Regions from separate parts of the Paenibacillus sp. 37 genome, predicted to be linked through region 3. Evidence: riboswitches for the same ligand, from Rfam matches in the RefSeq annotation. Region 3 holds a riboswitch; each other region holds the start of a gene.
What was found. A riboswitch is a leader RNA that binds a small molecule or an ion and turns the genes downstream of it on or off. The one in region 3 is predicted to bind cyclic di-AMP.
Positions count from the first base shown of each region.

Region 1: it holds a riboswitch for cyclic di-AMP, as region 3 does, so the genes downstream of both, F0220_RS10485 (C40 family peptidase) here and F0220_RS00520 (C40 family peptidase) in region 3, are expected to answer to the same signal.
Region 2: it holds a riboswitch for cyclic di-AMP, as region 3 does, so the genes downstream of both, F0220_RS17570 (3D domain-containing protein) here and F0220_RS00520 (C40 family peptidase) in region 3, are expected to answer to the same signal.

Region 1 is NZ_CP043761.1:2,304,227-2,310,346, reverse strand. Features, by position in the region: gene F0220_RS10500 (glucuronoarabinoxylan endo-1,4-beta-xylanase XynC) at 1-670, shown strand, start outside; tRNA gene F0220_RS10495 (tRNA-Leu) at 809-892, opposite strand; gene pelA (pectate lyase) at 1,066-2,028, opposite strand; cyclic di-AMP (ydaO/yuaA leader) riboswitch at 2,448-2,579, shown strand; gene F0220_RS10485 (C40 family peptidase) at 2,585-3,049, shown strand; gene F0220_RS10480 (carboxymuconolactone decarboxylase family protein) at 3,125-3,454, opposite strand; gene F0220_RS10475 (hypothetical protein) at 3,598-3,816, opposite strand; gene F0220_RS10470 (hypothetical protein) at 3,936-4,265, opposite strand; gene F0220_RS10465 (xanthine phosphoribosyltransferase) at 4,363-4,944, opposite strand; gene F0220_RS10460 (YkvI family membrane protein) at 5,149-6,120, shown strand, end outside.
Region 2 is NZ_CP043761.1:4,107,033-4,113,152, forward strand. Features, by position in the region: gene F0220_RS17555 (PspA/IM30 family protein) at 1-122, opposite strand, end outside; gene F0220_RS17560 (prenylated flavin chaperone LpdD) at 234-575, opposite strand; gene F0220_RS17565 (polysaccharide deacetylase family protein) at 731-1,522, shown strand; gene F0220_RS17570 (3D domain-containing protein) at 1,630-2,304, opposite strand; cyclic di-AMP (ydaO/yuaA leader) riboswitch at 2,307-2,502, opposite strand; gene F0220_RS17575 (amino acid ABC transporter ATP-binding protein) at 2,724-3,446, opposite strand; gene F0220_RS17580 (ABC transporter substrate-binding protein/permease) at 3,433-4,869, opposite strand; gene F0220_RS17585 (M20 family metallopeptidase) at 5,080-6,120, shown strand, end outside.
Region 3 is NZ_CP043761.1:107,747-113,866, reverse strand. Features, by position in the region: gene F0220_RS00535 (YwhD family protein) at 176-679, opposite strand; gene F0220_RS00530 (M1 family metallopeptidase) at 781-2,772, shown strand; gene F0220_RS00525 (hypothetical protein) at 2,783-3,634, shown strand; cyclic di-AMP (ydaO/yuaA leader) riboswitch at 3,880-4,017, shown strand; gene F0220_RS00520 (C40 family peptidase) at 4,021-4,491, shown strand; gene F0220_RS00515 (GNAT family N-acetyltransferase) at 4,847-5,341, shown strand; gene F0220_RS00510 (c-type cytochrome) at 5,492-5,848, shown strand; gene rbsK (ribokinase) at 5,923-6,120, opposite strand, start outside.

The sequences.
Region 1 (6,120 bases), 2.2 Mb from region 3:
CCCGGATACGAACACATTTGTTTCTGCCTACAAAGGGGATAACAAGGTCGTTGTCGTAGCAATTAACCGTGGAACTTCGGCCACAAGCCAAAAATTCGTTCTGCAAAATGGTAATGCCTCCACGGTGTCCTCATGGATTACGGACAGCAGTCGCAACCTGGCAAGCGGGGCCTCGCTTAACGTATCCAATGGGGCCTTCACGGCACAGCTCCCGGCTCAGAGCGTAACAACGTTTGTTGCCAACATTACTGGCGGGAATAACGGCGGAAATACAGGTAGTGGCACTACTTATGAAGCCGAGACCGGAACAACTCTTACGGATGCTACCATTGAAACGATCTACCCTGGTTACACTGGCTCCGGGTATGTTAACTTCAATGCGATGACTGGTTCAGCCATTCAATGGAACGGTATTAATAACACAATTACAGGTACTAAAAACGTAAAGTTTCGTTATGCGCTGGAAAGCGGAACCCGTAACCTCGACATTTTTGTGAACGGAACCAAAGTCATTAGCAACGACCCCTTTCCGGCAACGGGAAGCTGGTCCACTTGGGTTGAAAAAACAATACAGGTCCCCATGAACATGGGGACCAATACATTGAAAGTGGTTACCACTGGATCGGAAGGACCAAATATTGACAGCGTTAATGTTACCGCAGCACAATAAACGTTCCGTATGGCTGATGGAAGACATTTGCTGTACGTGCAGCTAAACACTAACCTGTTGGATACTAAATCTAGTGTTATATCAAAAAATGCAAAAAAAGACTCCTTAAGCTAACGCTTAAGGAGTCTTTTTATTAGATGCGGTCGAGAGGACTCGAACCTCCACGGGGGTTAGCCCACACGGACCTGAACCGTGCGCGTCTGCCAATTCCGCCACGACCGCATATTGTATCTCCGTGATCAATATCGGCGACAAGAAATAATATATCATGTGGAATCTATCATGTCAACACTGAAAATAATAACAATAAAGCCCGAACCAGACGTCCATGTCGATTCAGGCTTTACCTTTAACTACTAAGAGTTTGGTTCATTAAAACGGAAGCATACTACAAATTACAGCTTGGAAGGCCAGTTGCCATACCATGCATACCCGCCTCTTCTTTCTTTATCAATATCACTTAATTTGTATTTAACTACCCCGTCACGACCAATAAAGATTGGTTTATCTGTTCCTATCTCATAGAAGCGTGCCCAAATTGGTGCTGCTTTGGAATCAGCGATAATTTTACTATCTCCATTAGCTCTTTCATATTTGTACCCCGTAATTTTCACCTTGTTAAACCAAGCCTCCGCTCCTTTAATGGATGCGGTAATTTTAGCGTTAGCAGGTCTGGTTTTCAGAAATTTAACAATCGTTACACTCTCTCCAGCTGTCAGCGATGGCACTTCGTAGATTCTTGCGCTCGCTGGTTTAAGGGAACTGGAATCATGTTGTTGTCCCCAAGCTGTCAGCTTACCACCTGAAACGACCTGTGTATTCAAAATCGCCTCCACACCTTTGGCAACTGAATTTTTACTACGGTTAGCAAGTGTGCTGTCTATAAACGAGAAATCACCTTTGCGTGCTGCTACTTCATCCAGCATGATCATTACGTTAATCATGGCATCATCATTGTAAGTGATATGCTTGTGATATCCGGAGCTTTGGTAAACTTGTGGCCATCCGCCGTTTGAATACTGCATGTTGATCAAAAAGTTAATCCCTTTGATTGCAGCTGTGGAGTATCGGGGATCATTCGTCTTTTTAAATTCCTTCGCCAATCTTCTAATTTCTGAGTATGTAGCCTTGTTGTCTATCGTGGACTTCGCCCACTCTCCACTTGTCTGTTTATAATCTTTTCTCCAACCTCCATCCGGCAGCTGGTTCTTCAAAATATCAGAAATACTCGCTGTAGTACCTGAAGCATCCGCAGCAGATACCGTCCCTACAGGGAGAACTGCCATTCCAACTGCTGAGAACACCATCGTACATGCCAGGACAAAAGTAATTATTTTCTTCGCTTTCAAATGTAACACTCTCCTATGTTCGTTTTTATAAATCTTCCACTTCTACTTTACTTATGAAACGCGTCCTTAAACCTCCTTTATTTGTAATTATCGCATAATAAAATCAATTTTAATCCAATATGTGGATTGGATAATCAGATAATATGCAAAAAATCGATTTTTGTCAATATATGCAACTTAATGAATATAATCTCTCTAATTCTACATAACGGGATAGTTCTTTTAACTCATGACAAACCTATTTATTTATCCAAATTCGTCTTAAACGAACCAATAATGACGTTTTTGTCATGAATGGTACCCAAACTTGATCCCTTCTTTCATATAAAAACCTTAATTCCGCTAACATTGAGGTATTACGAAGGGTTTTAAATAGGTTTGACAATTACGCATTTATGCAATATAGTTTCAAATAGTTACAAAAACTTAATTATTCATTGCCGAGTTTCATGTTTGAAAACGGGGGAACCAATTTGGGTGAATTATTCTTATACATAGGAAATATAGGGAACCTTCTACCGAACCCTTAGCTAACTCCGTAGGCATCGAAGGGAGAACATTGATTTTGAAAAAACTGATTATCTCCATTTTTGGAGCAGCTGTATTATTTACATCCGGGGCAACAAGCACAGAGGCAAGCAGTATCAACTCCGTAGTGAACAACATGACAGGTATTCCTTACAAATGGGGTGGCACGACTGTAGCCGGCTTCGACTGTTCTGGTTTTATGAGATATCTTTTCAACAAATACAGCATTGAATTGCCACGTACTTCTCAGCAACAAGCCAAAGCAGGTACGCCAGTATCCAAGAGCAATGTTCGGACAGGTGATCTGGTGTTCTTTAATACAACAGGCAAAGGTATTTCACATACAGGTGTATATATCGGCGGCGGACAATTCGCTCATGCCTCCAGCAGTAAAGGTGTAAGCGTCACGAAGTTATCGAATCCATACTTCAATGATCGTTACGTAACAGCACGTCGGGTAACTGGACAGTTTATGTATGATAAAATGTTAGGTAAAATGTAATTCACATACAAAAAGGCATCGGTTATTAACCGGATGCCTTTTTTGTACTTAGAAAAATGTATGTTGCATCGCTTACTAATTCAGCGCCTTCTGCACTCGCATCGCACCCTGAGAGAGGGCATGTCCTCCTCCAACAGCTCCGGCCACCGCAACGGTCTCCATAATCTCCTGATCTGTTGCTCCCTTGGCACGGGCTTCTTCTACATGGTAGAAGGTACATACCTCATTGTTGGCGAATAATCCAATCCCAAGCGCAATTAGCTGTTTTGTCTTGGCATCAATCACGCCAGGTTGGAAACATTCTCCGGTAAACTCATGATACGACTTCACCACACCTGGCAGTACATCGCTTAATGCTCCAATCTGATCCTTGTAGGCATGAACTTTATCATTCATCAATGTCATGGCTTGTAGCACACCCTCTCGGCTTATAGTTACAGATCTTCCTCACTGTACCTATCTTCTCTCCCGAGTGAGCCAATTATGCCAAGATATCATGGTAATTCCAAACATTTAAACGCTCATGGCTCTGCCATAATCATAAGCTATTACTCACTAAGTGGACTCTGGCGCGGCTCGCTGAACAGCTGATATTTGTAACTGCGATCCAGCTTAACTACACGTCGATTCTGACGTCGGATAAGTACCTGCTCGCCATCCCAGGCAACAACAATCCCGGTTACATCGTTCGATTCCAGCTCGTCCCGTACTACTCTAACTTTCTCACCTGACAGACGCAGGGCGTCCAATTCTGTATCACTAATCATTCGCATGGCTCCTATTTTCCAAATTTATTTACAAAAAGAGACCTAAATGAAATGTCATTTAGGTCTCACGTGACTGTATTAGACTGTCATGTCATTCGAAATTATGTCCCGACTGAAAGTTACCGCTGTGCGTGCTCTTTGCTGTCGTTCTTCTCGAACCAAAAATCAAGCACTTTGGCGGACATCACACGTTCTTCAAGGTACTCCACTTGATGCGATGTAAATTGTTCTTTCCAAGAGAAGGACAACTCTTCGCACAAGCCTACAATCGTCAGTAATTCTGACCAGGCAACATAGCGTTTGTACCAGAAAAATTGAGGATGTTCAATCATATAGGGATAAAGGTCATCGAATTCCGTATGTTTACAATCTAGGGCACGTTCAAAATGAACTTTCGATTCCGCCAGCTTATCATTAAAAAATTGTTCTGTTGCCGGTTGGTTCCCCATGGTGTTGCCTCCTCTCCCTAACATAACCCCATTATAAATGAAATCGGCGGTCATGCAAAGGCATAGTTCAAAAAATAGGCCCTATTCCTTTAAAATGTCACATTTCGTTATCGTCAAATTGTACTGTTCCATCGTTCAGGGAACGAATGCGTACCAAGGCTTCCACCGGAATACCCTGTTCACGAATCGTGCGTGCCCCTGCCTGGAAACTTTTCTCGACCACAACGCCGAATCCGACGAGTTCCGCGCCAGAACGCTCAATAATTTTGATGACGCCACGAGCCGCATCTCCATTGGCAATAATATCATCAATGAACAAAATGCGGTCATTCTCATGAATGAACTCGCGGGATACCATAATGTCAGTTACAATTCCTTTGGTAAAGGACGGTACACGTTCACAGTAAGCATCAGGATCAGCTAGAAGTGTTTTTTTACGACGGGCGAATACAAGGGGCACCCCAAGTTCATAGGCTGCGGCAAACGCAACCGGAATCCCTGAGGATTCTACCGTGATTACCCGAGTTACTCCACTTTCACGAAAACGGGCAGCAAACTCACGTCCCATCTCCATCGTTAATGCAGGATCAATCTGGTGGTTCAACAAACCATCCAGCTTTAATACTTGATCCGAGATAACAACACCCTCTTGTAAAATTCGTTGTTTCAATAATTCCATGATTTGACCTCCCAAGCCTATCCTATGAGGTAAAAGTATCATATATCTATCTATAAGTTCAAGCGAAATTGCCTGGGGGCTGTCATTGAGACACAATTCAAGCCAAAGCACATTATCGATTGTCATGACTTTCGTGGGTCAAGCATACCTTGTACCATGGTACCCGCATGTCCAAACTATACAGGGGCCTGAGAGGGGAAACACATGAAACAGGCATTTCGGGTGCTGCAGATCGCATTTACATACATCGGAACGGTTGTCGGAGCCGGCTTCGCTACAGGGCAGGAAATTTTGCAGTTTTTTACCCAGTATGGCAAATGGGCCACCGTCACCATAGGCTTATCCACCATGCTCTTTGTCTGGTTAGGTACCAAAATGATGCTGATCGCTCACGATACCGGGTCCCGCTCTTATGAGGACCTGAACAAACATTTATTCGGGCCCAAGGCGGGCAAATGGATCACCTGGGTGACCCTTCTCATTCTCATTGGCGTGAACAGCGTCATGCTTGCCGGAGCAGGTTCCGTCTTTGTCGAACATCTAGGTTTGCATTATCAGACCGGTCTGATCGTCACACTTGTAGGGACATATCTGCTTCTCGGTCGGGGCATCCAGGCTATCCTTCAAATGAATAGCATCGTCGTGCCCATGATGCTGCTGTTATCTCTGCTCATGATCACTAGTACCATCCATCATCCAGGAGCTTCCCGATTCATCACATTGACGACAGACTCAAACCCTATTCAAGTATGGCTGTCTCCATTGTTGTATAGTTCGTTCAATCTGGCGTTAGCTCAAGCTGTTCTTGTGCCCGTTGGCAACCAGATTCGCAGTCGGAATGTGCTGAAGTGGGGCGGAGTATTGGGTGGAATTGGCGTAGGTTTCATGCTGATGGCAGCTCATTTTGCCATGTCAGCACAGATGCCCGGCATCATCCAATTCGAAATTCCGATGGGCAGCATTGCCTTTCAACTTGGATGGGCAGTACAATCTGTATATGTATCCCTTATTTTCATGGAAATATTCAGTACATTTGTTGCCGATATCTACGGCATGACCTTGCAACTCAGACAACATATACGCATTCATCCCCGTTTCATTACATTAACCATTATGCTGCTGTGTTACTCACTCAGTCAGTTTGGATTCAGTTCTCTACTATCCATCCTTTATCCT
Region 2 (6,120 bases), 3.1 Mb from region 3:
TCCAAATCCTCTTGCATGTCACGGATATATTGGTCCGTCATCTTGATTGGATCTTCCGCCTTGTCAATAATGGCGTTGATGTTAGACATGGTTAAATCACGCAAACGTTTGAAAATGGACATTATGTTATTCCTCCTAGTCGATATTACATCGTATATAAACATACATACGTAACAATCTACAACTCGTTTCAATTTTAGCAAATAAAATCAAAACATTCGATGGCTCTTATGTCAGGAAGACCGTTTATCTTTGTTCAGATGATCCTCCATCAACCTCTCTGCAGTCTGCACGATTTCGTCGATCTGCATCCGCGTGATGGAATCAAAATGAATACCCATGATCACCGTAACAGTTACTTTCAGCTGCAGAGCAGCCTTTCGGGCAAGCCGCTCACACAGTTCTTGTTCCTTATGCCCAGGAATATGTACCGTCGTCCCGCTGACGCGCTCATGATCCACGTAGAACGTAGCTACGGCGCCAATATGCGCCTTTCCTCCGGTAACGAGAAAAACCTTATCTTCTCCTGCTTCAATCACCTGTAAACGTATGGATTTCAAATCATATGTACTCATACCCATCCACCTATCCTTTTCTATATATGTTATATATGGAGGAATTATGGCTGTCATGAGCTAAATCGGCAATGAAACTTCTCACACTGCGCATATTTTATGGAACCCCCGGGTATACCAAGGAGAACGTCATTTTGGAAAAGGAGGCCGATATTATGCGCGTACGCCTCATTATGCTGATGGTTATCGTTATTTTTCTCGGAGGATATCATGCTCCAGTTTCAGCGCGGGAAGTTTCAAGCCCGCCAAGTGAATCAGTATCAGGTTCGGATTCTGCGGAAGAAGAACAACTGACATTGGGACAGTTACGTCAAAAATATGCCGATACGTTCAAAACCAATGGTCCTTCAACCAAGAAGGTTGCACTGACTTTCGATGATGTACCTGATCCACGGTTTACTCCACAAGTACTGGATGTATTGAAGAAATACAATGTCAGAGCTACATTCTTCATCGTGGGTAGTCGTGCTGAGAAACATCCGGATCTTGTGAAACGCATCGTTAAGGAAGGGCATATGGTTGGTAATCACAGCTACAATCATCCTGAATTCAGTAAACTGTCGATGAATGCCTTTCGCAAACAAATTTTACATACCGAGGATATTATTCGACGTTTGGCGGGATATACGCCCAAGATGATTCGGCCGCCTTATGGAGACATTAATGAAGAACAGCTGAGATGGGCTGCCAAACAACACTATAGCATTGTGAACTGGAACGTAGACTCCCTGGACTGGAAAGGCCTTTCAAAAGAACAGGTGAAAGATAACATCCTGTCTGCCGTGAAACCCGGCTCCATCGTTCTGCAACATGCTGGAGGCGGTGTAGGATCAAACCTGAACGGCACGGTTGAGGCTTTGCCTGAAATCATTGAAGAATTGCGTAATCGGGGATATGAACTGGTCACCTTGGACGAAATGTTGGGATTGCCAAAGGCCAAAGATTAGGATGACCGTGATACCAAATAATGAGAATATTAAAAGGGTGCTGTTCAATCGCGAATTAGCGACTGGCAGACACCCTGTTTGAATTCATTTTAAATGTTATTTTCTCTCTACTTCAGAATGTACAGCTCGATATCCTGAAAACCAAATGAGCTTACAGACTGTTTGCTACCCGGGATAAAGATATCAATCCGGTGACCTTTGATTGCACCGCCCACATCTCGCGCTGTGGCTACAAAAGCCTGTTTTGGCAATCCTGGATGGCTATGACCAGTTACCAGTACTTTGGTTCCGAGTGGAATTACACTAGGATCAACTGCAATCGTGCCCAGTTCAAGATCATTTCCGAAATAATCGACTGCACCCCAGCCTCCATTTTCAGACGGATCTGCAGAGTATGCCGTTGCTTTTACGTTCACAGCTTTGCTGTAATCGAATGTTTTACCCCAGGCTTGAACAACTTTGTTATCTGCGTTAACGTCCAAGCTCGCTGTAGTAACAGTCTTCGCTTGGGTCTTGCTCTCCGCTGCCGCAGCGGCTGCTACATTGTTTGACTTACCGGGAATCGTAATTTTCAAACCACCATAAATGTTGTAAGGCGAAATGTCGTTGTTTGCTTTAACTAACGTGTTAATTGCTACTCCGTATTGTTTCGATAAGGTGTAGAAGGTATCCCCCTCTTTGGCCACATGAACTGAATCGGCGTGAGCCGGAACGGCTTGAATGAGCATTGCTGTTGTCATTAATGCTACTGCTGTTTTGGCTATACGTTTCTTGTTAATCATGGTCTTCCTCCCTCATTGTGCCTGCGAAGTTAGTTGTCGGATTCGGATGAGGAGCCCACCCTATAGGTTCATCATTACATTTGAAACGATATGTACCCCTAATTCACCCCAAGCAGTGTGCTGTAGATCTTCCCCTGCACAATCTGCATCGTTACATCCCCCGCACTCCCTGTCCGGAAGTTTCGGCAGAGTTCAATATATCACAATTTTGTAACCTGAACTTGTAGTAATTCTTACCAAATGGTTTTAACATGTGTAAGCACGTGTAAGAATACTGAATACTCTAAAACTGTTGGGCGAGATGTCCCCTATATATTTGGTAACAGAATAGTTACTTTTCCGAATCCTATATTTGATTATTTTCAAACAAAAAATAGCGTCACCGACTCGAGGTCAGTAACGCTATTTAATCACTTCATTTAGAGTACTTTCGCAAGAAAATCACGTGTGCGTGAATTTTTCGGTGCTCCAAACACCTCATCAGGTGTTCCCTCTTCCACAATAACCCCGCCATCCATGAACAGGATCCGGTCTCCCACTTCACGTGCAAAACCCATCTCATGGGTTACGATGACCATCGTCATCCCGCCTTCTGCAAGACGTTTCATGACATCCAGTACCTCACCGACCATCTCGGGGTCCAATGCCGACGTAGGCTCGTCAAACAGCATGACATGAGGCTGCATGGCCAATGCTCTAGCAATGGCGATCCGCTGCTTCTGTCCACCGGACAGCTGATTCGGGAATGTATCTTTTTTATCATACAAGCCCACGGTATTAAGCAAATCAGCAGCAATTTTCTCCGCTTCCAGAGTGGATTGTTTCTTCACTTTAATCGGAGCAATCGTAATGTTTTGCTCTACCGTTTTGTGTGGGAACAGGTTGAAGTGCTGGAACACCATGCCCATTTTCTCACGAGTTGCGTTAATGTTATGCTTGGGGTCCGTGATTGACACGCCTTCAAAATCAATCTCTCCTGAGGTAGGCTGTTCCAGTAGGTTCAAACAACGCAAGAATGTACTTTTACCTGAACCGGAAGGACCGATGACCACGACAACCTCACCTTTGCCAATCGTCACGTTTATGCCCTTAAGCACATCGTTATTACCATAAGATTTGTGTAATTGTCTAACGTCTATCACTTGCACTCAACTTCCTTTCCAGTCGTCCCAGCAGCTTGGACAAAATGAACGTCATTACAAAGTAGATGGCTGCTGCAATCAAAAATGGACTCAATCCTTGGTACGTAATGTTTTTGACAACACTTGCCTGATACATAATATCCACCATACCGATAACGGAGATAATGGAGGATTCTTTAATGATAGTTATGAATTCATTACCAATCGCTGGTAATACAGCTTTGAAGGCTTGTGGCAATATGATATAACGCATCGCGGCGCCTCTTCCCATACCTAATGAACGCGCTGCCTCCAACTGACCACGATCCACACCTTGGATACCCGCACGGAAAATCTCCGCCAGATAGGCACCACTGTTGATTGAAAGTGTAATGATACCTGCCTGAAGTGCAGTGAAGTTAATGCCAAAGCTCAGGGAAAAACCATAGTAAATAATCATCAATTGTACCAGCATCGGTGTGCCACGGATCACTTCAACGTAAGCTGTACCGATCCAGCGCAAGATTGCAGCGTCATGCAAACGGAACAAACAGATGATCAATCCAATAATTACCCCGAAGATAACCCCAAGTGCAGACAACAGAAGTGTGTATCCTACACCTGTAGCATAGAAACTTTTATATTCCCAGAATACTTGGAAAATATTTTGTGATTTGTTCGCTTTATCCGCCATTAAGAGGCTGGCGTCCGTCACCATCTGATTGATTTTATCTTCACTTTTCAATCGCTCCAGTGTTCCATTTACTGCAGCTAGCAGCTCGGTATTACCTTTGCGAATCCCGATTGCCGCTTCTGCTTGCTCTTCGTCCGGAACAGCAGCAGCAAGTCCAATGATATCGTCCAGATAACCTGCAGCAACGGTATCTTCAACGATTGCCGCGTCAATGCGTTTTGTTTGCAGTTGAAGCACAATATCCGAGATTTTATCAAGCGCAGTAAGCTTCGCTCCTGGAATACTCTGTCCGATCGTTTCCTGAATGGAGCCTTTCTGAACGCCAATTTTCGCATTTTCAAGTTCTGCCATGGTTGGATATTTGTCTTTATCCACATTGCGAACCATAATCACTTGTTTTGATTTATAATAGGTGTCGGAAAAATCGATACTTTTCTTCCGCTCATCCGTCGGCGTCATACCTGAAATTACCAGATCAACACGCCCGCTCTGCAATGAAGGCAGAAGACCGTCGAAGCCCATATCCTCAATCACAAGTTCTGCGCCAAGATCTTTGGCAATCTCTTTGGCGATCTCAATATCGAAACCGACGATTTCATCTTTGCCATTAATCACTTTATGGAATTCATAGGGTGCAAAATCGGCACTTGTACCGAGCACCAGCTTTTTACTGCTTGAATTGTCTGTAGTCCCACTTGCAAGTGCCACAGGAACGGCAGTTGTCAGCAGAACGACAAAGGTCAGCAGCATTATGGTGTAACGACTTATTAATTTCAACCTTGTTCTCTCCCCTTACAATACTTTGTATGCTTCTCATGTTGATGACTGAGTCATTATAAAGTACAATGCATGATTATGCAATGCATTTTGGCATTACAAATCTTGACTTGTTTCTGAAAAATTGAAGCAAACATGATATAATCAATGAATTATTTTCATTTTTGCATAAGGAGTTTACTAATGACAGCTAACAAATCACAAATTCTGACGGTTATTGATCAATATGCTTCCCGTTTTAAAGCCATTTCATCATATATCGGTGCCAACCCCGAACTGGGAAATGAAGAGTATCTCGCTTCTGCCCGTTTGAAAGAAGAACTGGTCTTCCACGGTTTCACTGTAGAGGCTCCAATCCTTGGACTGGAGACAGCCTTTATCGGAACCTATTCAGCGGCCAAACCCGGCCCTACCATTGCATTATTGTGTGAATATGACGCCTTGCCGGAGATTGGTCATGCTTGTGGTCACCATCTGATCTGCATGATGAGTCTTGGAGCTGCTGTTGGGCTGAAATCCATTCTGGATGAAGTAGGTGGAACGATTAAAGTGTTTGGCACCCCCGCTGAAGAGACACGTGGTGCCAAAGTACCGATGGCTGAAGCAGGTTTGTTCGATGACTGTGATGTCGCTCTCATGGCGCATCCATATTATGCCTACGAAAAGTCAGGCAGCTCGCTGGCTATTGATGCAGTGCAATTTGAATTCCATGGCCGATCTTCACATGCTGCTGCAAGTCCGCACGAAGGTATTAATGCTCTTGATGCCGTCATTCAAACGTTCAACGGAATCAATGCATTCAGGCAACAAGTGAAAAGTACCGTTCGCATTCATGGAGTGATCAACAACGGAGGTCAGGCAGCTAATATCATTCCCGACTATGCTTCAGCACAATTTTATGTACGGGCAGCAACTCGCAAAGAACTGAATATCCTCACAGAACGTGTGATTCAGATCGCTGAAGGTTCTGCTCTCCAGACAGGATGCAAGCTGGTGACATCCAACTATGAAACGTCCTATGACGAGATGGTTACCAATGAAGCATTCTCAGCTGCGTTTAGTCAAAATCTGATGGAACTTGGTATCCCCCAAGAAGAGATTGTGAGTGGTAATGATCACGGCTCTATGGACATCGGTAACGTTTCCCTGAAATGTCCTGCAATCCATCCCTACATTCGTGTTGTGGATGAGGTTCATACCCTGCACTCCATAGCCTTCCGTGAC
Region 3 (6,120 bases):
CGTCACCTATAACTCCTGGTTATATTGAACAATTGGAAATTCACTTCGGATGAAAATTCATAATTATTCAGATCGATGAATACGATTAATGCACAAGCAAAAGACCCACAACCGATCTTTCCGGTCAAGGGGCCTTTTGCTTTTTTTTCTTTTAGACTGTGTTTAAAGATCCGCCTTAGGCGAGTGCTTCCTTCAATACATCTGGAGAAGCATTCCACCAGTCTTCGTTGTGTGAGATCAGTAGTGTCTTAAGTGCAGCTCGAGCTTCAGGTCCAAGCTCATCCAGCATGAAGCGACGCTTCAAGGCATAATCCATGCGATTCACATGTTCCGCCAGCAGTTTCCATCCACGTCTTGCTTCCGTATCAATCCACATCTCACATGCCGTTGCTCCACCATACAGTTGGCCTTCCTCCGTGCGATCGACAGCTACCCACACCAGCCATACCTGGCGTCCGTTGGGCACATCCTCACGATTGGTAGAGAACTTGATATTGCGTTCCACTTTGCTCTTCGCATGCATCGCACCAATATCGATTTTGGCTTCGCCATTATCAATAATGACCGGGGAAAGGTTATTCAGTTCAATGGAGCCTGCACCGAAGCCTTTATGCTTGCTTTTTGCACTAACGATATTCAAGGCAATCTGTTTTTTGCCGTTTTGCTCGTTTTGGTCCATGTTTATAGCCTCCAAGGGTTGATACAAATATTTTAACTAATAATTGTCCCATTGCAAACATATACATGCTGTAGATGCTTGTCAACGGGAGGTATTTAACGATGATTCCACGACGCGCCAAGAGCTGGCTCACTGTATCCCTGGCCCTGTGTGTACTTGCCGGAGGGATATGGATCACTCTGGGTTATAATCGCTCAACTCATTCCGAATTGCCAGTAATCGCCCCCGAATCGGGCAAGCCCAAGGCAATAGCTCCAACACCAGCTCCTCCAGAAAGTGTACAGACCCCTACTGCCGAAGTGTACAGCAACCGTGTTGTGGAATATCACATGGATGTAAAACTGGTGGAAGGGAATGTACTGGAAGGGACTCAGACGATTACCTGGACACATCCAGGTAAAAAAACCGTCAGCGAGCTTTACTTTCATATGTATCCCAACGCCTTCTCTTCTGCTGACACCACCTTTATGAAGGAATCCGGTGGAAAGCTTCGGGGTGATGTCATGCCTACCAATGGTTATGGCTCCATGAACATTACCGAAATGAAAACGGAGGACGGGCTCTCTCTGCTGCATCGGATGCAGTATGTGCAACCAGATGACGGAAATATCAAGGACACCACCCTCATTAAAGTACGCTTGCCCAAACCCGTCAAAGGCGGGGAAAGCATTACGCTCCACACCAGATTTGAAGTGAATCTGCCGAAGATTTTTGCACGAATGGGAACCGCTGATCATTTTGTCATGGCAGGTCAATGGTTTCCCAAATTAAGTGCCTATGAACCAGTAGGCAGGCGTGGACAAACAACGGAAGGCTGGAATCTGCACCAGTACCATGGCAACTCAGAGTTTTACGCCGACTTCGGTATATATAGTGTACGTATTCGGGTGCCTGAAACATACAAAGTGGCTGCTACCGGATTTCCGACGCAGCAAGCCGTGGTGAAAAATGGAGAAAAGGTCTATCAATTCTATGCCGATGATGTGCATGATTTCGCCTGGGCAGCCTCACCCGATTTTGTGTACGCCGAGGAACCCTTCTCTGCACCCAATGTGCCTGGTGTACGAATCAAGTTATATCTGGACCCAGCTCATCAGGATCTGAAAGAACGTTATTTCTACGCCGCGAAGGCCGCTCTAGCCAATTATAGCAAATGGTTTGGCCCATATCCTTATGCTACCTTATCCATCGTAGTTCCACCCAAAGCGGGGAACGGTGCTGGAGGTATGGAATACCCTACACTAGTTACGGCCTTTGGAGCCGATGATACTACGCCAGGTTATGACCTGGAACGTACCGTAGTCCACGAGATCGGACACCAGTACTTCTACGGCATGGTTGCCAGCAACGAATTCGAGGAAGCCTGGCTGGATGAGGGGTTCACCTCTTATGCAGAAGACAAACTGATGGAGCAGGAATACGGATTGATTCCAAATCTGCCGGTACAATCGGGACTGATTACTTCTCCTTCATCCTTAACACAAGAATCCTGGAAGTTCGATTCACAGAATGAGTATGCAGCCAATGTCTATACACGTGGCAAGCTTGTATTGCTTGGTATCGAACACCAAGTCGGTGCCAAAAAGATGGAACGCATTCTCTCTACCTATGTGAAGAAGTACCGCTTCAAACATCCCACTTCGGCTGATTTTCAGAACGTTGTGGAACAAGTGACCCGCACTTCCTGGTCTGATTATTTTGATCAATATGTCTATGGTAACGGGATGGCTGACTTTGCTGTAGAGAAGATTCGTGTTACGCCCGTACAGAAAGACGGTCAAACATTGTACGAGTCATCCGTGACGATCGCAAAAAAAGGGAGTGATTACAGCGCCGTTCCTGTTCGCATTGCTTTTGAAGACGGGCATATCCTCACTAAGCAATGGAATGGCAAAGAAGATCGCATCACCTATAAATTAACTCACACATCCCCCGTATCCTGGGCCATGACCGATCCCCTGTACTCGATCGTGCTGGAGAACCGCCATATGAACAATTTCCTGAAATCCGGACTGGATGAGCGGGCGAAGTCCCGCTGGAGCATGAGTGTAACCAAACTAATAGAAGCCATATTCGGAGGTCTGTCATGGTGAGGTGGAAACGGTGAAAGCGAAAATACGTGAAGGCTGGTTTCTCGTCCGTCAGCATATGTTCATTGCCGCACTCTTATTTCTCTATCAACTCATTTGGGGATATTTCTTCTATCGAATGGTACAATCGGCGGTCATCCCACTGCTCCTGCGCTATCCAGATGCTGATGCGGGAGAGCTGAGTACACTTTTGTTCAAAATGGAAAGTCAACTTAACCTGTCTACCCATCCGGAGGTTCATCGTTATCTATGGATTCTCGGGGGCATGCTGCTGGTTCGCATGTTGATCAGCCCCCTCATTCAGGCAGGACTGCTCTACTCACTTCAGCACTTTAATTCTACAGAAGAGCGCATCCCCTTTGTCCCCGGAATCAAAAATCTGTGGAAACCGATGCTGCTGCTACACACCGTACGTACATTATTGATCCTTCTGCCCGCCTACTGGCTCATACCGAAGCTCTACTCTATTCTCATGGAAGGTTTTCATTCCCTTCAATTACTTTTGCCTGGTATACCTTATGTTGCTGCCTGGATTGTATATGGTTGGATCATCCACCATGCCATACTCTACATGCAGTTCGGTGTTTCGGCACCAGAAGGAGAAGGCGGGGCTCACGGTACCCTCAAAGCACTCTGGATTGCACTGCGTCATCTCATCGCTGTAATCGGCATTGCACTCCTGCTGGGCGGAGTACACCTGCTCGTCTTTGGGGCATTCACTTCAGCCTCATGGTTATTAACGGGACTTACCGGACTTATACTACAACAGACGTATCCACTTGCCAGATGTCTATTGAGTCTGTGGAAAATATGCAGCCATTTCCGATTATGGCAGTCCAAAATATCCAAAGGTGAGAGCAGATAGATTAAAAATTGTTACCATCACAAGTTAAACTCACGGCCTAATATGTACTTATAAATAGGCAAACCTCAACCTTTCCCCGTCAAAGGTCGAGGTTTTTTTTGCTAAATTTGTTGCTAAACGTTGCCAAATCCGTACTCCTCTGTTACAATAATCGCAGTGAGTTTTTAGTAACAACTTTGTAATCTTTACATTCATATTTGTAACTACTTAAAATTAAATCGTCATTTCTTGATTTCGCAGGTGCATAACTAGCACAGCCAAATTCCTGGCACCTGGGAAGCGGGGGAACCAGTTATGGGTGAATTGATCTTGCTACAGAGGGATCATAGGGGACCTTCAACCGAATCCTTAAGCTAACCTCGCAGGCATTGGAAGGGGAATATCTCTTGTTCAAGAAGAAATTAACCGCAGCTGTACTTAGCATCACATTCGCTTTATCGCTTGGTGCAGGTAGCGCATTCGCAGATTCAAAGATGGACACAGTAATTGATTCAGCAATGGGAACTACATACAAAAGTGGAGGAACAACGCTAAACGGCTTTGACTGCTCCGGATTTACACGGTATGTATTCGACAAGTTGGGTATTGATTTGGCACGCCAATCCAGTTCCCAATTCGACATGGGCGATTCCGTATCCCGCATGGAAATGAGAGCTGGCGATCTGGTGTTCTTTAATACAACAGGTAAAGGCGTATCCCATGTAGGAATCTTTGTAGGGGATGGAAAGTTTGCACACTCCTCTTCTTCCAAAGGCGTTACGATCAGTGCATTGAGTGAAAACTATTGGGCCAATCGTTATGTTGGCGCGAAACGGATTATGAGCACGGACGCATATGAATCACTGGCCCTTGACTAGGGACAAGCTGAGCAACATAATGCTGTAACCATTAACCATACTGGAACGAAGCAAGAAGCATAACAGAACCGCCCGGTACATTCTCCGCAGGAATGTATCCGGCGGTTTTTTTGTGCTTCAATCCTTATTCATGTTGCAAGGTATACTCTGGGTATATCCTACGACATCAACAGGTTCATTTTGCGTTCGTTCGTCCGTGCCCTTATGATGTTTTTACCCATCCCGTTATAATATAAACGAAATTACCGGAACTTTTGTTTCATTTTTTTTCTGGGGAAGGAAGACTTGCTAAAAGAACATCACTTTTGTAGAGTGGACAAAGAGTTCTGTTTCAAGGAAAGGAGCATGCAAGTGTATGAAGGAAGCCCCTGTGACGTTTCACGTTGTACCCATGCGAGAAGAACATGCGGAGCTCATCTGCAGTTGGCAGTATGATCCGCCTTACAATATCTACAGCTGGCTCCCCTGGGAGCAGATGAAAGCTCTGGAAGTGGAATTCGGAGATGCACAGCTGCGACAGGAGCAATATGCAATCGTCCTGGATCAGAACGATCGTATATGTGGATTTGCTCAATACTTCCCACTTCAAGGGGTAACCCGGATTGGCCTCGGCATGCATCCAGAGCTGTGTGGTCAGGGTCAAGGGACAGCTTTTGTCACGGCCATTGTACAGGAAGCCATTCGCCGAAATCCGAAGAATGAGATCGATCTGGAAGTGCTCACTTGGAATGCTCGTGCCATTCAAGTCTATCTGAAGAGTGGATTTGTCACCCAGGATACATACGAACGACAGACCCCAAGCGGCTTAAAGCCCTTTCACTGTATGGTTTATGAAGGGCCTCGTGATTAGAATCTCTTGCAAAACAACTAAATTTGCGCCTTGTTATGTGATTAGTTCAAAATTTTCCCACAAAATGCTATGATGTCAGTACAGGTTCCGTTATAATGATATGGATAGTTTTAGGTTAGATGATCTTTCATTCTGGAGGGGACATAAGGGATGCACAAATGGATCATGAGCGGAGTATTTTTTGCAGCATGCGCTTTAGCTATTGTTTTAATGTTTACGCTTCCAGGGAAAGAAGAAGTGGCTGAAGAAGCCAAGCCAACCATGCCGGAAGTCACATTGGATGCCGGACAGGCTGAAGCACTGGTCAAAGCCAATTGTATCTCCTGTCACGGGGATCAGCTTCAAGGTGGCGTAGGACCTGCTCTGGCAAACATCGGCAGCCAGGATGATCTGGAGAAGATCTATTCTACGATTGTCAAAGGTAAAGGTGGCATGCCTTCCTTCAAGGGCAAGCTGCAAGATGAAGAGATTGCAAATATCGCCATGTGGCTTTCAGAGAAGAAATAATCTCTGCACACGCATAACAAAGAGGCCCTTAATCCCCTTTTCGGAGAGTAAGAGCCTCTTTGTTATATCAATTATTAAGCCTCTGCCGCATGCTCGTCCAGAAAGGCCTCCACTTCACGTGCGAACGGCATCCCGGACTGGGCGCCGAGCTTCGTCACGGATAACGCGGCCGCACCCATGGCAAAGCCTACGGCCGCGTCCAACGTCTCACCGCGCGCGAGGGCTACTGCCAACGCGCCGTTGAAGCAATCGCCAGCGCCGGTCGTATCGAC